Regions from separate parts of the Paraburkholderia sp. RAU2J genome, predicted to be linked through region 2. Evidence: riboswitches for the same ligand, from Rfam matches in the RefSeq annotation. Region 2 holds a riboswitch; each other region holds the start of a gene.
The links. A riboswitch is a leader RNA that binds a small molecule or an ion and turns the genes downstream of it on or off. The one in region 2 is predicted to bind cobalamin.
Positions count from the first base shown of each region.

Region 1: another riboswitch for cobalamin. It lies ahead of cobW (cobalamin biosynthesis protein CobW); the one in region 2 lies ahead of B0G69_RS10220 (TonB-dependent receptor).
Region 3: another riboswitch for cobalamin. It lies ahead of cobA (uroporphyrinogen-III C-methyltransferase); the one in region 2 lies ahead of B0G69_RS10220 (TonB-dependent receptor).
Region 4: another riboswitch for cobalamin. It lies ahead of B0G69_RS40180 (HoxN/HupN/NixA family nickel/cobalt transporter); the one in region 2 lies ahead of B0G69_RS10220 (TonB-dependent receptor).

Region 1 covers NZ_RBXG01000002.1:1,622,869-1,627,990, forward strand. The annotation lists gene B0G69_RS24775 (TolC family outer membrane protein) at 1-1,323, opposite strand, end outside; cobalamin riboswitch at 1,985-2,265, shown strand; gene cobW (cobalamin biosynthesis protein CobW) at 2,474-3,568, shown strand; gene cobN (cobaltochelatase subunit CobN) at 3,575-5,122, shown strand, end outside.
Region 2 covers NZ_RBXG01000001.1:2,224,290-2,229,411, forward strand. The annotation lists gene B0G69_RS10200 (EVE domain-containing protein) at 1-335, opposite strand, end outside; RNA gene ssrS (6S RNA) at 470-651, opposite strand; gene B0G69_RS10210 (cell division protein ZapA) at 767-1,081, opposite strand; gene B0G69_RS10215 (ATPase) at 1,078-1,434, opposite strand; cobalamin riboswitch at 1,642-1,901, shown strand; gene B0G69_RS10220 (TonB-dependent receptor) at 1,993-3,948, shown strand; gene B0G69_RS10225 (iron ABC transporter permease) at 3,976-5,037, shown strand; gene B0G69_RS10230 (ABC transporter ATP-binding protein) at 5,034-5,122, shown strand, end outside.
Region 3 covers NZ_RBXG01000002.1:1,611,045-1,616,166, reverse strand. The annotation lists gene B0G69_RS24750 (hypothetical protein) at 1-237, shown strand, start outside; partial or broken gene B0G69_RS24745 (hypothetical protein) at 377-830, opposite strand; cobalamin riboswitch at 996-1,241, shown strand; gene cobA (uroporphyrinogen-III C-methyltransferase) at 1,485-2,327, shown strand; gene B0G69_RS24735 (cobalamin biosynthesis protein) at 2,324-2,884, shown strand; gene cobO (cob(I)yrinic acid a,c-diamide adenosyltransferase) at 2,881-3,483, shown strand; gene B0G69_RS24725 (cobyrinate a,c-diamide synthase) at 3,487-4,929, shown strand; gene bluB (5,6-dimethylbenzimidazole synthase) at 4,913-5,122, shown strand, end outside.
Region 4 covers NZ_RBXG01000004.1:487,722-492,843, reverse strand. The annotation lists gene B0G69_RS40195 (TonB-dependent receptor) at 1-1,195, shown strand, start outside; partial or broken gene B0G69_RS40190 (PepSY domain-containing protein) at 1,211-2,681, shown strand; gene B0G69_RS40185 (copper chaperone PCu(A)C) at 2,716-3,162, shown strand; cobalamin riboswitch at 3,520-3,708, shown strand; gene B0G69_RS40180 (HoxN/HupN/NixA family nickel/cobalt transporter) at 3,762-4,823, shown strand.

The sequences.
Region 1 (5,122 bases), on a different contig from region 2:
GCTTGCCTTGAGATGGAGAAATTGCATCAGTGTGTCGTAGCGCGCTTTTGAAAGATCGCGCCGGGTGCTGAACAGTTTGTCCTCGGCATTCAGGACATCTGCATTGATCCGCACACCCACCTTGAAGCCCTTGCGATTCGAACGCAGGGCGGTCTCAGCCGACCGCTGCGCGGTGCGAAGCGCGGAAACCTGCGCCAGTCCATCACGCACACCAAAGAACGCCTGTTGCGCATCCAGCGCAGCCGAACGGCGCGCGTCTTCAAGATCGTGGTCTGCCTTGTCGCGCAGTGCGAGCGCCTCGCGCTTTCTGCTCGTCGTGGAGAATCCGTCGAACAGGGGAATGCTGATCTGAATTCCCACTTCGCCGGACGTTGCCCGGTTCGCGCCGGTATTGAAGTTTGTCTGTCCGTTGATGAATGCCGCGTTACCGTGACTGACATTGCCGACAATCGATATGCTCGGCATGAATCCCGCATTGACCTTCGAGATTTCGCGTCGTGCAATCTCAAGGGCGATCTGCTGCTGTCTGACGTCCAGCCCTGACGTTTCGGCATCCGACACCCAGTTTTCGATTGGCTGAGATATGGAAAGCGATAACGCCGCATCGTCATTGAGTGGGTCCAGGCCATCGACAGGATGCCCCACTATCTTTTGCAGGGCGGCGTATCGGGTCGCGAGGTCGCCTTGTGCATGTGCAAGGTCAGCCACGGCAGCGTCCGCGGCTGCCTGTCCTTCATCAAGGTCAACGACGGTGGCAGCGCCTAGCGAGAATGTTCGTTGTGTGAGCGCCAGTTGTTCAGCGACTGAACGCTGATGCTCCTGGGCCAGCAGGAAAGTGTCCTTAGCGCCCAGCGCGTCGAAGTATGCCTGCGACACACGAAGTGTCGCATCCTGTTTTGCACTTGCGAAGGCGAGGCCGGACGCCATCACGGATAGCCTGCTTTGCTGATAGATTTGCCAGTCGTCCCACTTGAAAACAGACTGGTTCAGCGACAGCGTTGACCCGACCGTCGAATAGCCGGCCGCAGGCTGGCCGGGAACATTGACGGTGTTCCTGAATGTGGATTCCGTAAAGGAAAGATGAGGCAGTAGCGCGCCGCGCGCCTCGGGTTCCTTTTCAAGTCCTGCCCGATAGGCCGCTTCGGCGCTCGCAAGTTTGGCGTCGTTGGAGAATGCGTCGTCAGCCAGTTGCAGCAGGCCTGCCGCATACGTTGGCACGCCGCCAGACAGTAGCGTGAGGAGGCCGAGCAAAAGCGCACGGTTTTTCGACAGACGCGCGGTCTGTCTGGCCAGACGACGTCGTGGACAATTCCTGTTGAGCATCACAGGCTCACGGCGTCGCTGATTTGATTCGTTGGCATTCGCTAAATTTCCTCCTGGACAATGGATCCAAGAGGCTACTGCTGCGTCCCCTTTTTGGAAGTCGGACGAATCTGAAATGTAAATGCCGATGTTGTCGAAGCCGAGAAGAGTCCGGGAGTTGTCTTGCGTCCGGTAATTGTGAAACCGGAAAATCGTCCGCCGTCCCTCAACTGGCCTCGCCGGGCAGACGATGACGAGTGATGTACTTTCCCGCTGGGAATCCGGCCCGCTGTGACGTTCGCGCGTGTCTGGTGACCCAGCTTCATAACCGCCGCCAATGGCAAGTGGTCTTTACGAATTCCCCCAGACGGCCGGGGTTCTTTCCGCAAACATCCCGCAACTTCCCCACTCGCTCCCCACGGCAATGTAGTCGCCCCGCAGGGCTCCAGCGCATCTGGCTGGAACCCTTGCCTGACAAGGCTTCCAAGGGATAGGGGTTTTCACGTAAATGCCCGTTGCGGGGACAGCACAGGTTGAGCACATGACGCGCTGCCTGTTTCCCGTTTAACTGCACACGCGAACGCATGTGCGGGCACCAAACGCGCGCATACGACAGCACATGGCACCCCGTCCGATAAGCGCTTGCGGCCGGCGTTTCCTTGACGGCGCGGAGCCGCCGGCCTACACTCGCACGCACTTTGGTGCTCGTGTGCGCGCTCGTGCGCATGCAGTTAAACGGGAAACAGGGTGCCCGCCTGCATTGGACCGGGTCAACCTGTGCTGCCCCCGCAACGGTAAGCGAAAAGTGGCGTCGACTGGATTGACCGACGCTGCGGAGCCGGCTTCGATGTCCACGCGCAAGGCCGCGTCGGCATATCACCACTGGGCGAGAAATCACTCGTCCGGGAAGGGGAAGCGGCGCTTTCGCCAGCCCGGATACCGGCCAGAATACGCAGGATGCCCGTCGCGGGGATGCGACGGCGCGTTATTGACCTCACACCCGCTTTCTGTTTACCGTTGTCGCGGCGACGCCGCCGTTCGTCCCCGTGTGTTGTGATCGAGCCGGCTTTGGCAGCGCGTGCGCCTCGTGCGTGTCCGCTCGGCCGGCCCATGCAGACAGACGCGCGAACGTACCGGCGGCCCCGTGCAACGCCTACGGATGGACCACACGATGCAAACTCAAATGCGCAAGATCCCCGTCACCATCGTCACGGGTTTTCTCGGCAGCGGCAAGACCACGCTGCTGCGGCATATTCTTCAGCATGCGGGCGGCAAGCGCATTGCGGTGATCGTCAACGAGTTCGGCGAGCTCGGCATCGACGGCGAAATCCTCAAAGGCTGCGGCGTCGGTTGCGATGAAAACGGCGTCGAAACCGAAGGGCAACTGTATGAACTCGCGAACGGCTGCCTGTGCTGCACCGTGCAGGAAGAGTTCTTTCCCGTGATGGAAAAGCTCGTCGAGCGCCGCGAGCAGATCGATCACGTGCTGATCGAAACCTCCGGTCTCGCGTTGCCCAAGCCGCTGGTGCAGGCGTTCAACTGGCCGCAGATCAGGAACAGCTTCACCGTCGATGCGGTCGTCACGGTCGTCGACGGCCCGGCTGCCGCCAGCGGCCAGTTCGCCGACAATCCCGTGGCCGTCGACGCGCAGCGCAAGGCCGATCCGAATCTCGATCACGAGTCGCCGCTGCACGAACTGTTCGAAGATCAACTCTCGTCGGCCGACCTCGTGATCCTGAACAAGACGGACCTGCTCGACGACGCGCAGCAAGGCGCGCTCGAAGCGGTGATCCGCGAAGAGATTGCGCCGCAGGTGAAGATCGTGCGCGCGCAAATGGGCCAGCTCGATCTGCATACGCTGCTGGGTCTCGAAGCGGCATCGGAAGAAACGATCCACTTGCGCCACGATCATCACGGTTCCGCCGAGGATGCCGATCACCACCATGACGAATTCGATTCGGTGGTGGTGCAGGCGAGCGCGCCGTCGCGCGAAGCGGTGATCGCCGCGCTGCAAGCGCTCGTCGAAGCGAACACGATTTACCGCGTGAAAGGCTTCGCCGCATTGCCGGGCGCACGGATGCGTCTCGTGATCCAGGGGGTGGGCCGGCGCTTCGACAGCTATTTCGATCGACGCTGGCAGCCCGGCGAAGGGACGCAAAGCCGCTTCGTGCTGATCGGCGAAGATCTCGACCAGACCGCGTTGCAACGCGCGTTCGACGCGGCGCTCGGCGTCGTGTCGTCGAGCGCCGCGGCCAGCGAGGCGTAAGCACTCATGCATCTGCTGCGCACGACGCCGGGCGGTTTCGTCGACGATACGCAGGGCGTGATCCGTATCGATCAGCAGCCCGCCGACATCGTCGTGCTCAGTTCCGCCGACACCACGCTGTCGCTGCTCGCGAGTGTGTTTCCGCGGCTGGGCGAGGGCTTCCCCAGCGTGCGGCTCGCGAACGTCACGTATCTGCGGCAACCGGCCTCGGTCGATTTCTATCTCGAGGATGTGCTGCAGCACGCGCGCGTGGTGGTGGTCGATCACCTGGGCGGCGAAGCGTATTGGCCGTACGGCATCGAGCAGGTGGTCGCGCTGGCGGAGCGCAAACAGCAGACGCTCGCGATGTTTTCCGGCGACTTGCAGGAAGATCCGAACCTGCTCGCGCGCAGCACCGCCGACGCCGATCTGTGTCATCAGCTCTGGCGCTATCTGCGTGAAGGCGGGCCGCAAAACGCCGAGGCGTTTTTGCGCTGCATCGCGCACCGCGCGTTCGGCTGGGGGCGCGAGCCTGCGCCGCCGCGCGCGTTGCCGGCCGCCGCGCTCTATCATCCGCGGCACGACGTGCCGAGCGTCGCCGACTGGCAGGCGCGCTGGCAAGCCGGCGCGCCGATCGCGGCGATCCTGTTCTACAAGGCGCATCTGCAGGCGGCCAACACGGCGGTGTTCGACGCGCTGATCGACGCGCTCGAAGCGCAGGGCCTCAATCCGTTGCCGATCGCGATCACGTCGCTGAAAGATGCGATGAGCCGCGACGTCGTGCAGACGCTATGCGCGCAACACGAGGTCGCGCTGGTGTTGAACACGACGGCCTTCGCCGCGTCCGCGATCGACGACCCCGCGCCGCTCGCGCTGGCCGGCGACGCGCCGGTGTTCCAGGTGATTTTGAGCGGCGGCAATCGCGACGACTGGCTCAAGGACAACCACGGCCTCAATTCGCGCGATATCGCCATGCATATCGCGCTGCCGGAAGTGGACGGGCGCATCATCACGCGCGCGATCAGTTTCAAGGGGCTCGCGTATCGCTGTGTGCACACCCAGGTCGACGTGGTGCGTTATCAGCCGGACCTCGAACGTGTGGGCTTTCTCGCCGAACTGAGCCGGCGCTGGTGCCGTCTGCGTTCACTCGATAACGCGGACAAAAAACTCGCGCTGATTCTCGCCAACTATCCGATGAGCGAAGGGCGCATCGGCAATGGTGTGGGACTCGACACACCGGCGTCGGTGGTCGGCATGCTGGCGATGCTGCGCGACGAGGGCTATCGTCTCGCGGACGAATTGCTCGCCGATGGCGATGCGCTGCTGAAGAAGCTCACGCAAGGCGTAACCAACGATCCGGTGATGCGCGATCTGCGGCCCGCGCTGCAAAGCCTCGCGCTCGACGACTATCTCGCACATTTCAACGCGCTGCCCGCCGGCGCGCGTCAAGCACTGAATGCGCGCTGGGGCACGCCCGAGCAGGATCCGACGCTGCGGCGCGGCCGCTTCATGATCGCGGGCTGGCGGTGTGGGCAGGTGTTCGTCGGCATCCAGCCTGCGCGTTCGCGCGAGCAA
Region 2 (5,122 bases):
GGAATCAGCGGGATTTTCTTCTTGAACACCACGTCGACCAGCACCCAGCGCGGCGTTTCCTGCGACGACTTCGCGTCGTAGTACGGACTCTTTTTATCGAACTGGGTCGGGTCCGGATACGCGGTGGACGACACTTGCGCGAGCCCCGCAATACCGGGTTCAGGGCAACTCGAGTGATAGAACAGCACGCCGTCGCCGACCTGCATCATGTCGCGCATGAAGTTACGCGCCTGGTAGTTGCGCACGCCGGTCCACGGCAACGTGCGGTGTGGTGCGTGGGCGAGATGGTCGATGCTCGCCTCGTCCGGTTCGGACTTCATTAGCCAGTAGCGCATGAATCGAATTGAACGTTAAGGGTTGGACGATGTGAAAAAAATCGAAGCCGATGAGGCGAGGCGCGCTCACAGACACGCCAGCGGACGCACAAAGAAAAAACGGCATCGAACCGAAGTCCGATGCCGTTCTAGATAAGGTCCCCGCCTTAGCCGCTAGGCCGGCATCCTGAACCGGGGGTTCAGAATTGGTCGCAGTTAGCAACACTTCGGGTACATCAGACAGAGTGACGCGCACACCCGTGCTACAAATTTCCGCAACCGTGCACATGGCATTGGTTCAAGGAATATATGACCTTGGCGAACCAGGCAGGGAAGCTAAACCGATGAAGCTTAAACGATAGAACTCAAACGTTTGCGCAGACTTGGCTCATGCACCTGCTTTCAACTTCGCTTCGTTTGAATTCGCGGCAGATCTCAGGACCGGCCGATACTTACTGCATGCTGTACTGCTCAATCACAGTACCCAGTTGTTCGTTCATTTGCTGCATTGTACGCCGGATTTCCTCAGCGGGAAATGCTTCTCCGTGTCGTACGCTCGATTGCAGCTTAAGCAGTTCCGATGCCAGCGACAGCGCAGCCATGACAGCAATGCGATCCGTGCCGCGCACGTTGCTGTTATTGCGGATCTTCGACATTTCGGCGTCGACGCGTGCCACCGCTTCGAGCAGCGCGCCTTCCGTTTCCGGCGAGCACGCGAGGCGATAGGGCACGTCGAGAATCGATACTTCGATCTGCTTGGCGGTCATGCGTTTTCTCCGTGGCGGGTAACCTCGCTCTGCGCGTCGGCGGTGTCCTGAACCGGCTCGAGCAGATCGAGCTGGTTGTCAGGCTCGCTACTCGCGCGGGCCCGCGGCAGTTTCTCGAGAATCGCATTCAGGCGCACCTGAGCGTCGTCGATCTTGGCAGACAGCGTGTCGCGCTCCGCTTGCAGTGCATCGCGCTCCTCGCGCAGCAGCGCAAGTTCCGTGCGCATGGCTTCCACTTCGGCACGCGATTGGGCGAGTTGCTCTTCGAGCGCGAGCCGCGCTTCATTGTGGCGCTGGCTGATCGCAATCAGCTTGCCGATATTCTGTGAGAGTGATTCGAGTTCGGTGAGCATGTGCTGCGTCCTCTAAAGACATCGCATTTTAGCGCGGAATATGGCAGGTTCCGACAATTGTCTCGTTTCGAGACGTAACAACATCGCTATGTGCAGGCTTTTCCCGACCATATGATGAAAAAGTATTCCCCCATCGGACAATAACCTGCACTTAACAGAACGGATTGCGCCGGGTTTGACCTTTCTTGACGCACGTCGAGGGCGCTCCTAAACTGCCGGCACTCTGGTGCCCGCGCCGCTGTTCACAGTGCGCGCAGTTAAACGGGAAGCAGGGCGCGCCATGATCGAACTGAACGCGCGAACCTGCGCTGCCCCCGCAACGGTAAGCGACCGCATTCGTCATGCAGGTCGATCCTGATCGCGTGCCTGAAAGTTCAACATGCGAGTGTGCCACTGCGCGTTACGCGTGGGAAGGCGGGATCGATGTGTCGTTAGCCCGGATACCGGCCAGAGGGAGAGGCACGTCCCCCGCGAAATGCAAAAAAGCGTGGGCGCTTCGTTATGCATCGGCCTGCGGGGAAGCGGGCCGCGCGAGCTATCCACAGGAATCGTCATCCCATGCTGTCCCCCATCGCCCGCGCGGCGCTGCTCGCTTTTGCGGGCTTGCCGCTCGTCGTGCATGCGCACACCGCCGACTCGTCGCCGGGTTCGTCCTCTGATTTGTCTGCTGCATCGGCCAGTGCTTCGTCCGCCTCCGATGCCGACGCAGAAACCGACGCACAAGCGAGCGCCGCCGCTCAGAATGCCGTGCCCGCCGTGTTGTCACCGGTCGTCGTGACCGCGGAGCGCGGGCCGCAAGCGCTCGCGGACGCAATCCCGCAGACCTCGCTGTTCGATCAGCAGGATCTCGCCGACACCACCGCGACCGACTTGCCCGGCCTCCTGCAACTCGCGCCCGGTGCGCAAATCTCGCGCACGGGTGGTCCTGGTTCGACGACGAGCCTTTATTTGCGCGGCGCGTCGTCGACGCAATCGCTATTGCTGATCGACGGCGTGCGCGTCGACTCGGTGAGCCTCGGTGCGCCACAGCTCGCGCAGATTCCGCTCGACCAGATCGATCACGTCGAAGTAGTGAACGGCAACGTGTCCGCGTTATACGGTTCGGGCGCGATTGGCGGGGTGGTGCAGGTGTTCACGAAGGAGGGCGGCGATCATCCGCCGCGTTTCAATTTCTCGGCGGGCTACGGCAGCTATCACACGCAGACGCAGCAGGCAGGCGTGAACGGCGCACTCGACAAAGACGGCCGCACGACCTTCAGCCTCTCGCTCGCGCGTTCGAAGGACGACGGCTTTTCGTCGCTCGATCCGCAGCCGGCGCCCGGCGCCAATCCGAACGCGAACGGCTATCTGAACGAGAGCATCACGGCGTCGTTGCGTCACAAGTTCACCGACCGCTGGGACGCGGGCGTCAACTATTTCCAGTCGAACGGCAATAACAGCTACGACAACGCGTACGGCGCGCCGACCGATCTGAACAACCTGTACAGCAAGGTGCGCCAGGCGTCGGTGTTCGCCAACGGCAAGCTGACCGACTGGTGGAGCACGCACTTCATCGTCTCCGAGGGCGACGACCGCAGCGTGTCGAAGACCAACGGCATCTACAACGGCCGCTTCGATACCGACAATCGCCAGTACACCTGGCAGAACGATTTCGCGTTGGCCGCGCGGCAGAAACTGCAGGTGGGCTACGAGCATCTCGATCAGAGCCTCGACTCGGATACGTTCGCGGCGCCGGACCGTCATGTGGACTCGGGCTTCATCGGCTACACGGGACGCTTCGGGCGCAACCAGATTCAGGCCAACGTGCGGCACGACCAGTATTCCGATTTCGGCGGGGCGAACAGTTACTATCTCGGCTACGGTTTCGACATCGCCGAACACTGGAAGGCAACCGCAAGCTATTCGGATTCGTTTCGCGCGCCGAGTTTCGACGATCTGTACTATCCGCTCAGCGGCAACGCGTCGATCCAGCCCGAGCACAGTCATTCGCTCGAAGCGGCGGTGCAGTACGCGTCGAACGCGCTCGGCGTGATGCGTCTGAGCGCATTCCAGACGCGCTATTCGAATCTGATCGACTACGCGCAGGTGACGCCCGGCATCTATCTGGCCGAGAACGTCGGCCGTGCGAAGGTACAGGGGCTCGAAGGATCGTGGAGCGGACATGTCGGCAAGACGGACGTGCGCGCGTCGTTGACGCTGCAAAATCCCGTCGACCTCGACAACGATGTCGACCTCGTGCGGCGCGCGCGGCGTTTCGGCTCGCTGACGGTGAATCGCAGCATCGCGGGATGGCGCGTCGGCGGCGAGTGGATCGTGAGCGGCCCGCGCGAGGACAGCAGCGGCAAGCTGGGCGGCTACGGCGTCGTGAATCTGTCGGCGCGCTACAACATCACGAAAGCGTGGTACGTGACCGCGCAAATCCAGAACCTGTTCGACAAGGACTATGAAACGGCCTACTCGTATAACTCGCCGGGACGCGGCGCGTATGTCACGATCGGTTGGCAGCAGCAGTGATGGCTGCGCCGCGCTGAGCGTGCGCGAATGAGCCGGCATCCTGGTTCGATGCCGGCCGCCGTGCGCGTGATGAACGCGAAGCGGGCGGCCGCCATCTGGCTCGTACTTGCGGTGCTCGCGCTGGCGGTGCTGATGGCGTCGCTCGCGCTGGGTAGCGTGTCGCTCGCGCCGTCGCGCGTGCTGGCGGCGCTGCTGCCGTCGCACGGGTTGCCTGGGGTGCCGGGCGGGTCGGCGGATCTGGCGAGCGAGATCGTGCGCACGCTGCGTTTGCCGCGCGCGCTGGCCGGCTTCGCATGCGGCGCGTTGCTGGCGTTGGCCGGTGCGCTGTTGCAGGTGCTGTTGCGCAACCCGCTTGCCGAACCGTACATATTGGGCGTGTCGGGTGGCGCGGCGAGCTTCGCGCTGCTCGCGATGATCGCCGGCAGCGCATGGTGGATCGTCGATGCCAGCGCCTTCGCCGGCGCCTTCGTATCGATCCTGCTGGTGCTCGGTCTCGCGCGCCGCGAATTGTGGCGCGGCGAGCCGCAGGACACGTCGCCGCGTTTGCTGCTGACGGGCGCGGTGATCGCGGCGGGGTGGGGCGCGCTCATCACGCTGCTGCTCAACCTCGCGCCCGACAGCCGTTTGCGCGGCATGTTGTTCTGGCTGACCGGCGACCTCAATGGCGGCGCGCTGCCGTGGACCGCGCTCGTTGCTTTGATCGTCGCGTTGCTGGCAATCGTGCCGGTGGCCCCGCGCCTGAACCTGCTGCTGCGTGGCGACGCGGCTGCGCAAGCGTTGGGCGTCGCGGTGATGCCGCTGCGTTTGCGCGTCTATCTGGTGGCGTCGCTCGCGGCGGCGGCCGCAGTCACCACGGCGGGCACCATCGGCTTCGTCGGTCTGGTGGTGCCGCATATGTTGCGGCTCGCGTTCGGCAACGATCAGCGCATGTTGTTGCCTGCGGCCGCGCTCGGCGGCGGCGTCGCGGTGATGGGCGCGGACCTGATCGCGCGCACCGTGATTGCTCCGGCGCAATTGCCGGTCGGCGCGATCACGTCGATCGTCGGCGTGCCGGTGTTCCTGTGGATGCTGTTGCGCAAACGCCGATGACGCACGCTCATACCCACCTCGAACCCGCCGCGCTCAGCGCGCAACGCCTGACCTTGCGCACCGGCGCGCGCACCTTGCTCGATGC
Region 3 (5,122 bases), on a different contig from region 2:
ACGGGATTCACGCAGTTCACCTATGGCGTGGGCGGCGGTTATAACGCGGTCGCATATGGTCCGACCGGATATGAGACAGGATGGGCCGACTACGGCAGCAATAACATGCTTGTCTCGTCGGGTGGCAATCAGTACAACTTCACCCTGGACGACAGTTACGACAGCGGAAGTGACGACTACGACTTCGGATGGTTTGACGACACGTCTTACTCTAACGAATACGGATTTTACATTTAACCATGATTCTTAGTAATCCGTTGTAAGTAAATTCCTACGTTCGGCCTATTCTGTAGTACGAAGTTCATTGAGAGGGAAAGAAAACAAGGCGCGCTGAAAATCGCGCCTTCTTCAGCGGTGCGACCGGTGTTGCCTGTGGTCAGCGCGGCGCGGTGGCGGATTTTGAACCTGCTTTCGTTCGGGCCGGTCGGCGCGGCACGACGCCGACAGGGCTATCCGCCGCATCGCTATCTGAAGCGCTTCGTACAGCATCGGACAGCAGGTTAGCCGCATCACGGGCCGTGATGCGGCTGTGCGCGACGCCCTTGGCGTCTAGCGCGATGAGTCTGGAACAGTTCACTATCGCACTCGTTGCTCCGCTGATACGCCTCGCCCGGATCAACCAGCAGTTGTAGCAACGTCCGCTGCTGCGCCCTTTCTTCGTTCGTTACCGCGGGGCTCCGGCATACGGACGCCGCAAGCGTAACCAGCTTGTAGAGTTTTTCTCTCTGCTGGTCGCACAGACGGAAAGCCGCGAGCGCGAGCTTTTCGTATTGAAGGGCATCAACGGGCGGGCGCGAGGTGGATTGCGAAGGCTTGCTGGAATCGGTCATGTGCGATTACCTTACTGTCAGCGTTTTCTGGATCGCCCGACACTCGCCTGGTAGGCGGATCGAGTCAAGCAGTTCTCGTGTGATGACGATGCGTTGCATAATGCTGTTCCTTCTGGTCGCTTTCCGGGAGCCCCATGGGGAAACCGTGCGGAAGTCGCGGGGCGTTGCCATACGTTGCATTGCGGTGCTATACGCCGATAACCCTTTGATTTAAAAGGATATACGTTGTTATATGTCACCCATGCGCAGTATGCAAATTACCCCGCAACGGTAAGCGACCTGCGGCGCGCTGTTCGATCAGCCCTGCCGCGCATGCGTTTTTTCGATGCCACTGTCCGGCGAATCCGGCACGGGAAGGCAAAGCGCATGAGGCCGTCAGCCCGGATACCGGCCAGACGCGGAGGCGGCGCACGTCACGCCGCCAGCCGCCGGAATCCGCGAGGGACGGATGTGAAGGCGCTGAAACACGACGTGACGCGTCCGTTCGCGTATTCCGCATGAGCCGTACTCTCGCGGGATTCGCCAAGAACCGGCCGCGTTTTCGCCGAGCCCGAATCTGTCGCACCGCATGATTTCAATCTCCGCCATGGGACGCCGCTGCCGGCTCCCCCCCTTCCCGCCGGTTACGACATGGCGCGCGCCATGCCCGCCGCGATGAGCCGCGCGTGGCTGATCGGCGCGGGCCCCGGCGACGTCGAACTGATGACGCTGAAGGCCACCCGCGCGCTGGCGCAAGCCGACGTGGTGCTGGTCGACGACCTGGTCAATCCCGACGTGCTGCAATTCGCACGCCATGACGCGCTGGTCGTGTACGTGGGCAAACGCGGCGGGCATCCGTCCACGCCGCAAGCCGGCATCGTCGCGCAGATGCTCGGGCACGCGCGGGCCGGACGCAGCGTGGCGCGGCTCAAAGGCGGCGATCCGTTCGTGTTCGGCCGCGGCGGCGAGGAACAGCAGGCGCTGCATGAGGCGGGCATTGAGGTCGAAGTGATCAACGGCATCACGGCGGGGATTGCCGCGCCCGCGGCAATCGGCATCCCGGTCACACATCGCGATTACGCACAGGGCGTCGCGTTCGTCACGGGACACGGCGCGGGCAGCGGCGAGCCGGATTGGGCCGCCCTCGTCGCTACACGGATGACGCTGGTGATTTATATGGGCATGCGGCGCCTGAACGAGATCGCCGCCGCGCTGCTCGCGGCCGGCATGCGCGCCGACACGCCGTGCGCGGCGATCGAGTCGGCTACGCGTCTCGAACAGCGTCACGTGCTGGCGCGGCTCGGCGAATTCGTCGATGCTGTCGCGCATGCGGGGCTTGGCTCGCCAGCAATCGTGGTGATTGGCGGGGTGGCGTCGCTGGCGCTGGCTCGTATGGCGGAGACGGACATGGCTCATGCGGCGGCGGCTGCTCGCAGGGGCGGCTGCGACGCTCAGGGCGATTCTGTTGCTGGCGCCGCTACCGCCGCGGCCTCGACTCCCGGAACGGACCCCCAATGAAAACGCTGAGCGTCGGCATTGGTTGCCGTCTGAACACCTCGCCCGCGCAGATCGAAGCGGCCGTGCGCGCCGCGCTCGGCCCACATGCAATCGATCGGATTCGTGCGATCGCTTCAGTCGACACCAAAGCTGACGAGCCGGGTCTGCTCGAATTCTGTGCGCGTCACGCGCTGCCGTTGCTACTCTTCAGCCGTGAGCAGATCGCGGCAATCACAGTTGCGACACCGTCGGACGCCGTGCGCGAGCATCTCGGCGTGGACGGCGTCTGCGAACCGTGCGCGCTGCTAGCGGCGTCGTGTGAGCCTGCCGCGCTTGTAGCGGCGACTGTGCGTGGCGCACGCGTGGCGCACACCGCATCCGACGTGGGCGCAATACCGCCTGCCGCTCTTGCTACGTCCGCCGCACGTGCCGTCCCAATTGCACCGACTGCTCCCACCGCCCGCCTCCTCGTCTCCAAAACGCACCACGCTGACGTCACAGTGGCAATCGCCACGGCCGCGACCGACGCCAGCGTCGAACCACCCGACCACGCCCCACACCGACAGGACCTTCGATGAAGACCGACCCCGAATCGCATCAACGCATGACCGAGCGCCGACGCGAAGGCCACGAGAAGAAGCAGGCCAATGCGACCGTCGAAAAAGGCCTGTTGATCGTCAACACCGGCACCGGCAAAGGCAAGACGACCGCCGCGTTCGGCATGGCCGTGCGGGTGCTCGGACACGGTATGCGCCTCGGCGTCGTACAGTTCATCAAAGGTGCGCTACATACGTCGGAGCGCGACTTCCTCGGCGCGATCGCGAACTGCGATTTCGTCACGATGGGCGACGGCTACACCTGGAACACGCAGAACCGCGACGCCGACATTGCCACCGCCCGCAAGGGCTGGGACGAAGCGCGCCGGATGATCGAAAGCGGCGACTACCAGATGGTGATCCTCGACGAGCTGAACACTGTGCTGAAGTACGAGTACCTGCCGCTCGACGAAGTACTGTCGGTGCTGAATGCGCGCCCCGCGATGCTGCACGTGGTGGTCACCGGCCGCCACGCACCGGACGCGCTGATCGAGGCCGCCGACCTCGTCACCGAAATGCGCGTCGTCAAGCATCCGTATCGCGAGCAAGGCGTGAAAGCGCAGCGCGGCGTGGAGTTCTGAGCGATGTCCGAGCGGCCCGACGGCACGTCATCAGGAGCGGCCCAACAGGGCGATGCCTGCGCTTCGCGCGGGGCGCCCTCCCAAGGAACGTCTACCGGGGCCTCCGCTCAGGAGACTTACTCCGGAGCGCGCCCGAAGGAGAGTTCGTCGCGCGCCTGCCCCGCACTCTTCATCAGCGCCCCCGCTTCGGGCCAGGGCAAAACCACGATCACTGCCGGTCTCGCGCGCTACCACCAACGCTTGGGACGGCGCGTACGCGTCTTCAAAACCGGCCCGGACTTTCTCGATCCGATGATCCTCGCGCGCGCGAGCGGCGCACCGGTTCTGTCGCTCGATCTGTGGATGGTTGGCGAAGCCGCGTGCCGCAATCTGCTCGCGCAGGCGGCGGCCGAAGCCGATCTGATCCTGATCGAGGGCGTGATGGGTCTGTTCGACGGCACGCCGAGCAGCGCCGATCTCGCAACGGTCTTCGGCGTGCCGGTGCTCGCGGTGATTTCCGCGAAGGCGATGGCGCAGACCTTCGGCGCGGTCGCCTTCGGCCTCGCGCACTTTCGCCCGCAGGTGCCGTTTCATGGCGTGCTCGCGAATCGCGTCGGTTCGGCGCGGCACGCGCAGATGCTCGAAGAGGCATTGCCCGCCGGGCTGCGCTGGTGCGGACATATCGCAGCCAGCGATGAAATCGCATTACCCGACCGCCACCTCGGCCTGCACCAGGCCGCCGAGATCGACGATCTGGACGCGCGTCTGAACTACGCCGCCGACACGCTCGCCCAGACCGCGCTCACCGCCTTGCCGCCGCCGGTCGAGTTCGGCGCGCCGGTGCCGCAAGCGTTGCCGCGTCTGCTCGACGGCAAGCGCATCGCGATTGCCCGCGACGCCGCGTTCTCGTTCATCTATCCGGCCAACGTCGCGCTGCTGGAAGCGCTCGGCGCGCGGCTCGACTACTTCTCGCCGCTCGCCGACGAGGTCTTGCCCGACAACGCCCACGCGCTCTATCTGCCCGGCGGTTACCCGGAACTGCACGCCGCGACGCTCGCCGCCAGCACACGCAGCGCCGCGTCGATCCGCGCGCACGCGGCGGCGGGCAAACCGCTGGTGGCCGAATGCGGCGGCATGCTCTACCTGCTCGAGCGGCTGACCGACACGCACGGCGTCACCACGCCGATGCTCGGCCTGCTGCCCGGCCATGCGACGATGCAAACCCGCTTCACCGCGCTCGGCATGCAGCAGATCGACGGCCTGCATGGGCCGCTGACCGGCCACACGTTTCATTACTCGAAGCTGAGCAGCCCGCTCACGCCACTGCGCTCGGCCACCCCGCCGAACGGCGACGGCTCCGGCGAGGCTATCTATCGCGCGGGCTCGATCGTGGCGACCTACATGCACGCTTACTGGCCCTCCAACCCGGCCTTCACGGCCGCCCTGTTCCATGGCGAAGCCTTTTAGCGACTCCGAGCGCGAAGCCGTCTATCGCGCGATTTACGAACGCCGCGACATGCGCCACTTCGTGCGCGATCCGGTCGATCCCGCCGTGCTCGCGCGTCTGCTCGACGCGGCGCATCACGCGCCGAGCGTCGGCTTCATGCAGCCGTGGCGAATCATGCGGATCACCGATTCCGCGCTGCGCACCGCCTTGCAC
Region 4 (5,122 bases), on a different contig from region 2:
GATCGCATCGTACTATGACGTGTCGAACAGCGTTGCACGCACCGCCAACGCTGGCGGACCCGGCAACGGCCCGGGCGTCGTTACGTTCGGGGACGGCACCGGCTGGAAGACGCTGGACCTGAAGACCACCTACACACCGGCGACGCCGCAGGCAGGTTTCTGGAATCACGCCCTCACGTTCGGATATCACTACGACAACTATTTCCTCGACAACGAAACCTTCAACACCGCGGCATGGCGCGACGGTTCAGCTAGCAGCTTCGCCAACGCGTTCAAGGGCCGCACACAGACTCAGGCTGCCTATGCGCAGGACGCGTGGCGCTTCCTGCCGCGCTGGAAATTCGTCTACGGTGTGCGCTATGAGGACTGGCGCGCCTACGACGGCTCCCAGTCGCTCAGCGCGACGACTCTGCCTTATGCCGGGGCCGACCAGCATCATTTTTCACCGAAGGCGTCGCTGTCGCTCGACGTCACCGACGATCTGACGCTGCGTGCGTCGATTGCTCGCGCGTACCGTTTCCCGACAGTCGGTGAACTGTTCCAGGGGAAGATCAACGGTTCGTCGATCATCAACAACAACCCGAATCTGCAGCCCGAGGACGACCTCTCAAAAGAGTTGACTGCGGAATGGGCACACTGGAACGGTTTGTTCCGGCTGTCGCTGTTTCAGGACGATGTGAAGAACACGATTTTCAGCCAGACCGACACGACCGTGATTCCGAACATCACGAACTTCCAGAACATCGGCAAGGTGCGCTCGCGCGGCGTGGAAACCAGCTATCAGGGGCAGGATGTGTTCGTGCGCGGCCTTGACCTGATTGCGAACGCCGCGTACACGCAGTCGAAGATTCTTGCCAATGCGCAGAACCCCGCGACGGTAGGCAAATACTTCTACCGGATTCCGCTGTGGCGCGCGAACGTTGCCGCCACGTATCATTTCGACGCCCGTTCGGCGCTGACGCTTGCGGTGCGCTATTCGGGGAGGCAGTACAACACGCTGACCAATACCGACTCGAATCCGGACGTGTTCGGCGGGACGAGCTCGTACACGGTTGCGGATGCGAAGTTCACGTTCCGGCCGACAAAGCTGAGCGAGATCGGCGTGGGCGTCGACAATATTTTCGACTCGCGCTACTTCGTCTATCACCCGTACCCGGGCCGCACCTTCTATGTCGAAGGCCGGCTGCATCTGTAAAGGAGGGGGTATCTCATGTCCACTGCCGCAACCGACTCGCGTTCGACACCGGGCACCGCCGCAGCTGCGAGCCGCAGCTATCGCACGCTGTGGCGCTGGCATTTCTATGCCGGTCTGTTCGTGATGCCTTTTCTCGTGGTGCTCGCATTGACCGGCACGCTGTACTGTTTTCAGCCGCAGATCGAGCCGCTGCTGTATCCGCACAGGCTGGTGGTCGAGCCGCGCGATGTAACGCGCCTCGGCGAAGATTCGTTGCTGGCGAACGCGCGCCTGGCGCTGCCAGCGGACTCGCTAGCAATGACCGCGCGCATCTCGTCGCGCGCAGATCGCAGCGTGGAGTTCATTTTCCGCCAACCCGATGGCGAAAAGCAGAGCATCTACCTGAATCCGTACGACGGCACGGTGCTCGGCACGCTCAGTGTCGACCAACGCTTCATGCAGATTGACCGGATGATTCACCGCAAGCTTCTGCTCGGCAAGCCGGGCGAACTGCTGATGGAACTCGTTGCGTGCTGGACGCTCGTGATGATCGGCACCGGTATCGCGTTGTGGTGGCCGCGCGCGGGCACGACGCTGCGTGGCGCGCTCGTGCCAAGCTTCGCGCTGCGCGGCCGACCGCTGTGGAAAAGCATGCACGCGGCGCTTGGCATCTGGCTCGCCGCAGGCGCCCTTGCATTCGTCGTGACCGGCTTGCCATGGACGGGCTCATGGGGCAAGCATTTCAAGTCGCTCTCGGCAAGTCTCAACCTCGGCTCTCCACCGGGCTCGTGGGGCGGACTGCCGCTACACTCGATACTGCCGGGGGGTGCCGCTCAACTCGCAGCCGTGGTGGGCAACGCGGCCGATAGCCAGGAGGCTGGCATGGATTCGATGCCCGGCATGACGATGGATGACCTGCCGCTGCCGCAGATACCGTGGGCCGCGGGCGCAGCGACGGTACCGCAGTCGCAGGATGCCGCCCCCACGGTATGGACACTCGGCCGCGTCGTGGCGCAAATGCGTGCGCTCGGTCTGCCCGATGACTACGACGTTGCGTTGCCCGCCTCCGCCAGCGGCGTATATACGGTGTCGTATTTCCCGCCGGACCCGAAGCTCGAGCGCACGGTCTATATAGACCAGTACAGCGGCGCGATCCTGAAAGATATCCGCTACGGTGATTACGGCGCGGTGGGAAAGGCGGTGTCATACGGCACGTCGCTGCACATGGGTCGCTACTTCGGCCTCGCCAATCAGATTGTTTGCGCGGCGCTCTCGCTCGGCCTCGCGACGCTTGCCTTCACTGGGCTGTGTGATGTGGTGGAAACGCCGACCGGCGGGCAGGCTTGGGGCGCCCGGACGTGATCGCGCAGTGGTGCCAATGCGCGGCTGGAAGCTCGGGCTCGCGGCGCTCGGCGTGGTGTTTCCATTGATGGGCGTCACGCTCATCGCGGTCTGGCTGGCCGACCGCATGCTATCTGGCCGCCCGCTCCAGCCGCTGGCGGACTGAAGACGCAGTGCAACCCTGTACCCAGGAGATCAACATGAAGCCCACACTCAAATTCATTCTGTTTGCCGCGCTTTGCGGTTGCGCGGGAGGTGCTGCAGCGGCTCCCGCATCCGTGATGGTTTCCGACTGCTGGATACGCCTGCTGCCGGGCGACTTACCATCGGGCGGCTATTTCAGCGTCATGAACATGAGCGGGAAGCCGATCGACCTGACCGGCGTGCAAACTGACGCGTACGGCATGGCGATGCTTCACCAGACGCAGAGCAACGGCAGCACGTCGAAAATGGTGATGGTCCATAAGGCAACCGTGCCTGCGAACGGCACGCTGTCGTTCACACCGGGCGGATACCACGTGATGCTGGAACAGCCGAAAAAGCCGCTCAAGGTGGGGATGTCGATTCCGTTCACCTTCACATTCAGCGACGGCGAGCAGGTGAAGGCCGAGTGCGAGACGAAAAGTCCTGCGACCATGGGTCACTGAGCTGGCCTTCGCTCGGCGCGCGGTCCGGTTGAATACCTGACGCGCACCGCAAGCCGGAATTCCGACCGGGAGCAATGTATGCGTGCTATCGACCTCCTGTTGCGTGCGACATTCCATCTGATTGTGGGCGCCATGCTGGCCGTTGTGCTGTGGGGTTTCTGGATCGTGTCACTGACGGGATCTTCGGGCGCGGCAGACGCGCCCGTCGTGCAGATTCTTCGTCCCTGTCCTTGCATGGCTACGGCCCGACCGGCGAATCCCGCTGCCCGCACCTGAACTGCGAGCCGTGCCCGCGCCTTCGTCACGAGCGCCTGATCAGGATGCCCGTGAGGGAAGCTGTCCGCGCCAGTTCTGCGCGATAATCGGCGGTGCAATGGCTGCCGCAAGGCATTAATAGGGAATATGGTGAGGCGACTGCCAAGGCCATAGCTGTGCCCGCAACTGTAAGCGCGAAGTCCGACATCATGAAGCCACTGGGCAACCGGGAAGGCGACGCCGGACGAGGATGCGTAAGCCAGGAGACCTGCCGCGCCCGGGACGCAAACGCGCCCGGCTCAAGCTACCCGTACCGGGTGGTTCAACTGGCATGCGAGGAATTCATGCAACAGCGCTACCTTTCCCATCTTTTCGACGACGGTCCACATGCGCTACGCAGCAAGGTCATCGGGATCCTTTCGCTGCTCGTCGCAGCTAACATTGGTATCTGGATCTGGGCGCTGACCGCGCTACATGGCCGGCCGGCGCTGATCGGCACGGCGTTGCTCGCCTATACGTTCGGCTTGCGTCACGCGGTCGACGCCGACCACATTGCAGCGATCGACAACACCACGCGAAAGCTGATGCAGGGTGGCAAACGGCCGGTTGCCGTGGGGTTTTTCTTTTCCCTGGGCCACTCCACGATCGTCATCGCGCTGTCGATTGCCGTTGCGTTCGCGGCCGTTACGCTGAAAGCACGCTTCGAAGACATTAAAGCGATCGGCGGCATTATCAGCACCTCCGTCTCAGCAGGTTTCCTGCTGGTGCTGGCAATTGTGAACGTGATGATTCTCGTGTCGGTCGTAAAGACTTTTCGCCGTGTGCAACGAGGCGAGCGCCTTGTGGAAGAAGATCTCGACATGCTGCTCAACAAGCGCGGCATCCTTTCGCGAATCTTTCGCCCGCTGTTCCGGCTCGTCTCGCGTAGCTGGCATATGTATCCGATCGGCTTCCTGTTCGGGCTGGGCTTCGATACCGCCACGGAAGTCGCGCTATTCGGCATTTCAGCCGCTCAGGCCGCCAACGGCATGTCGCTCGCGACGATCCTGATTTTCCCGGCGCTTTTCACCGCTGGCATGTGCCTGATCGATACCGCCGACGGTGTGCTGATGCTCGGCGCCTATGGCTGGGCGTTCATGAAGCCGATCCGCAAGCTGTACTACAACATCACCATCACGTTCGTGTCGGTAGTCGTGGCCATGTTGATCGGCGGCATCGAAGCGCTGGCGCTGATCGCTGACAAACTGGACCTGAAGGGCGGTTTCTGGGAACTCGTCGGCACCGCGTCGGACAATTTCGGCTTGCTCGGCTACGCGGTAATTGGCGTCTTCGTCGTCAGCTGGTTGGCCTCTGTACTTTTCTACAAGCTCAGGCGCTACGACGATTTGCCTGTCAATATCGGCTGATCGAGAATGTTCGGACGCGTTGATGGTCCGAGGCAAAGTGCGGCCGATCGGCACCATATGATGGCGTGCGAAGCGCTCGTGGATATTGGCTGAGAACGTGTCCACGGCTTCGACAGCCAGCGATCACTCGCACGACAATGACGGTCCCGGAAGAGCCTGAACGTGTCGGGCATTGGGCATTGAACGGATGCGCTTCTGACACCAGCCGATTGAGGCGCGCACCCGCATCGAAGCCGGAATTACGGCACACCACGACAACTCGGGTCTTTGTGCCCTGAATGTCTCGTTATGGTTGGGGT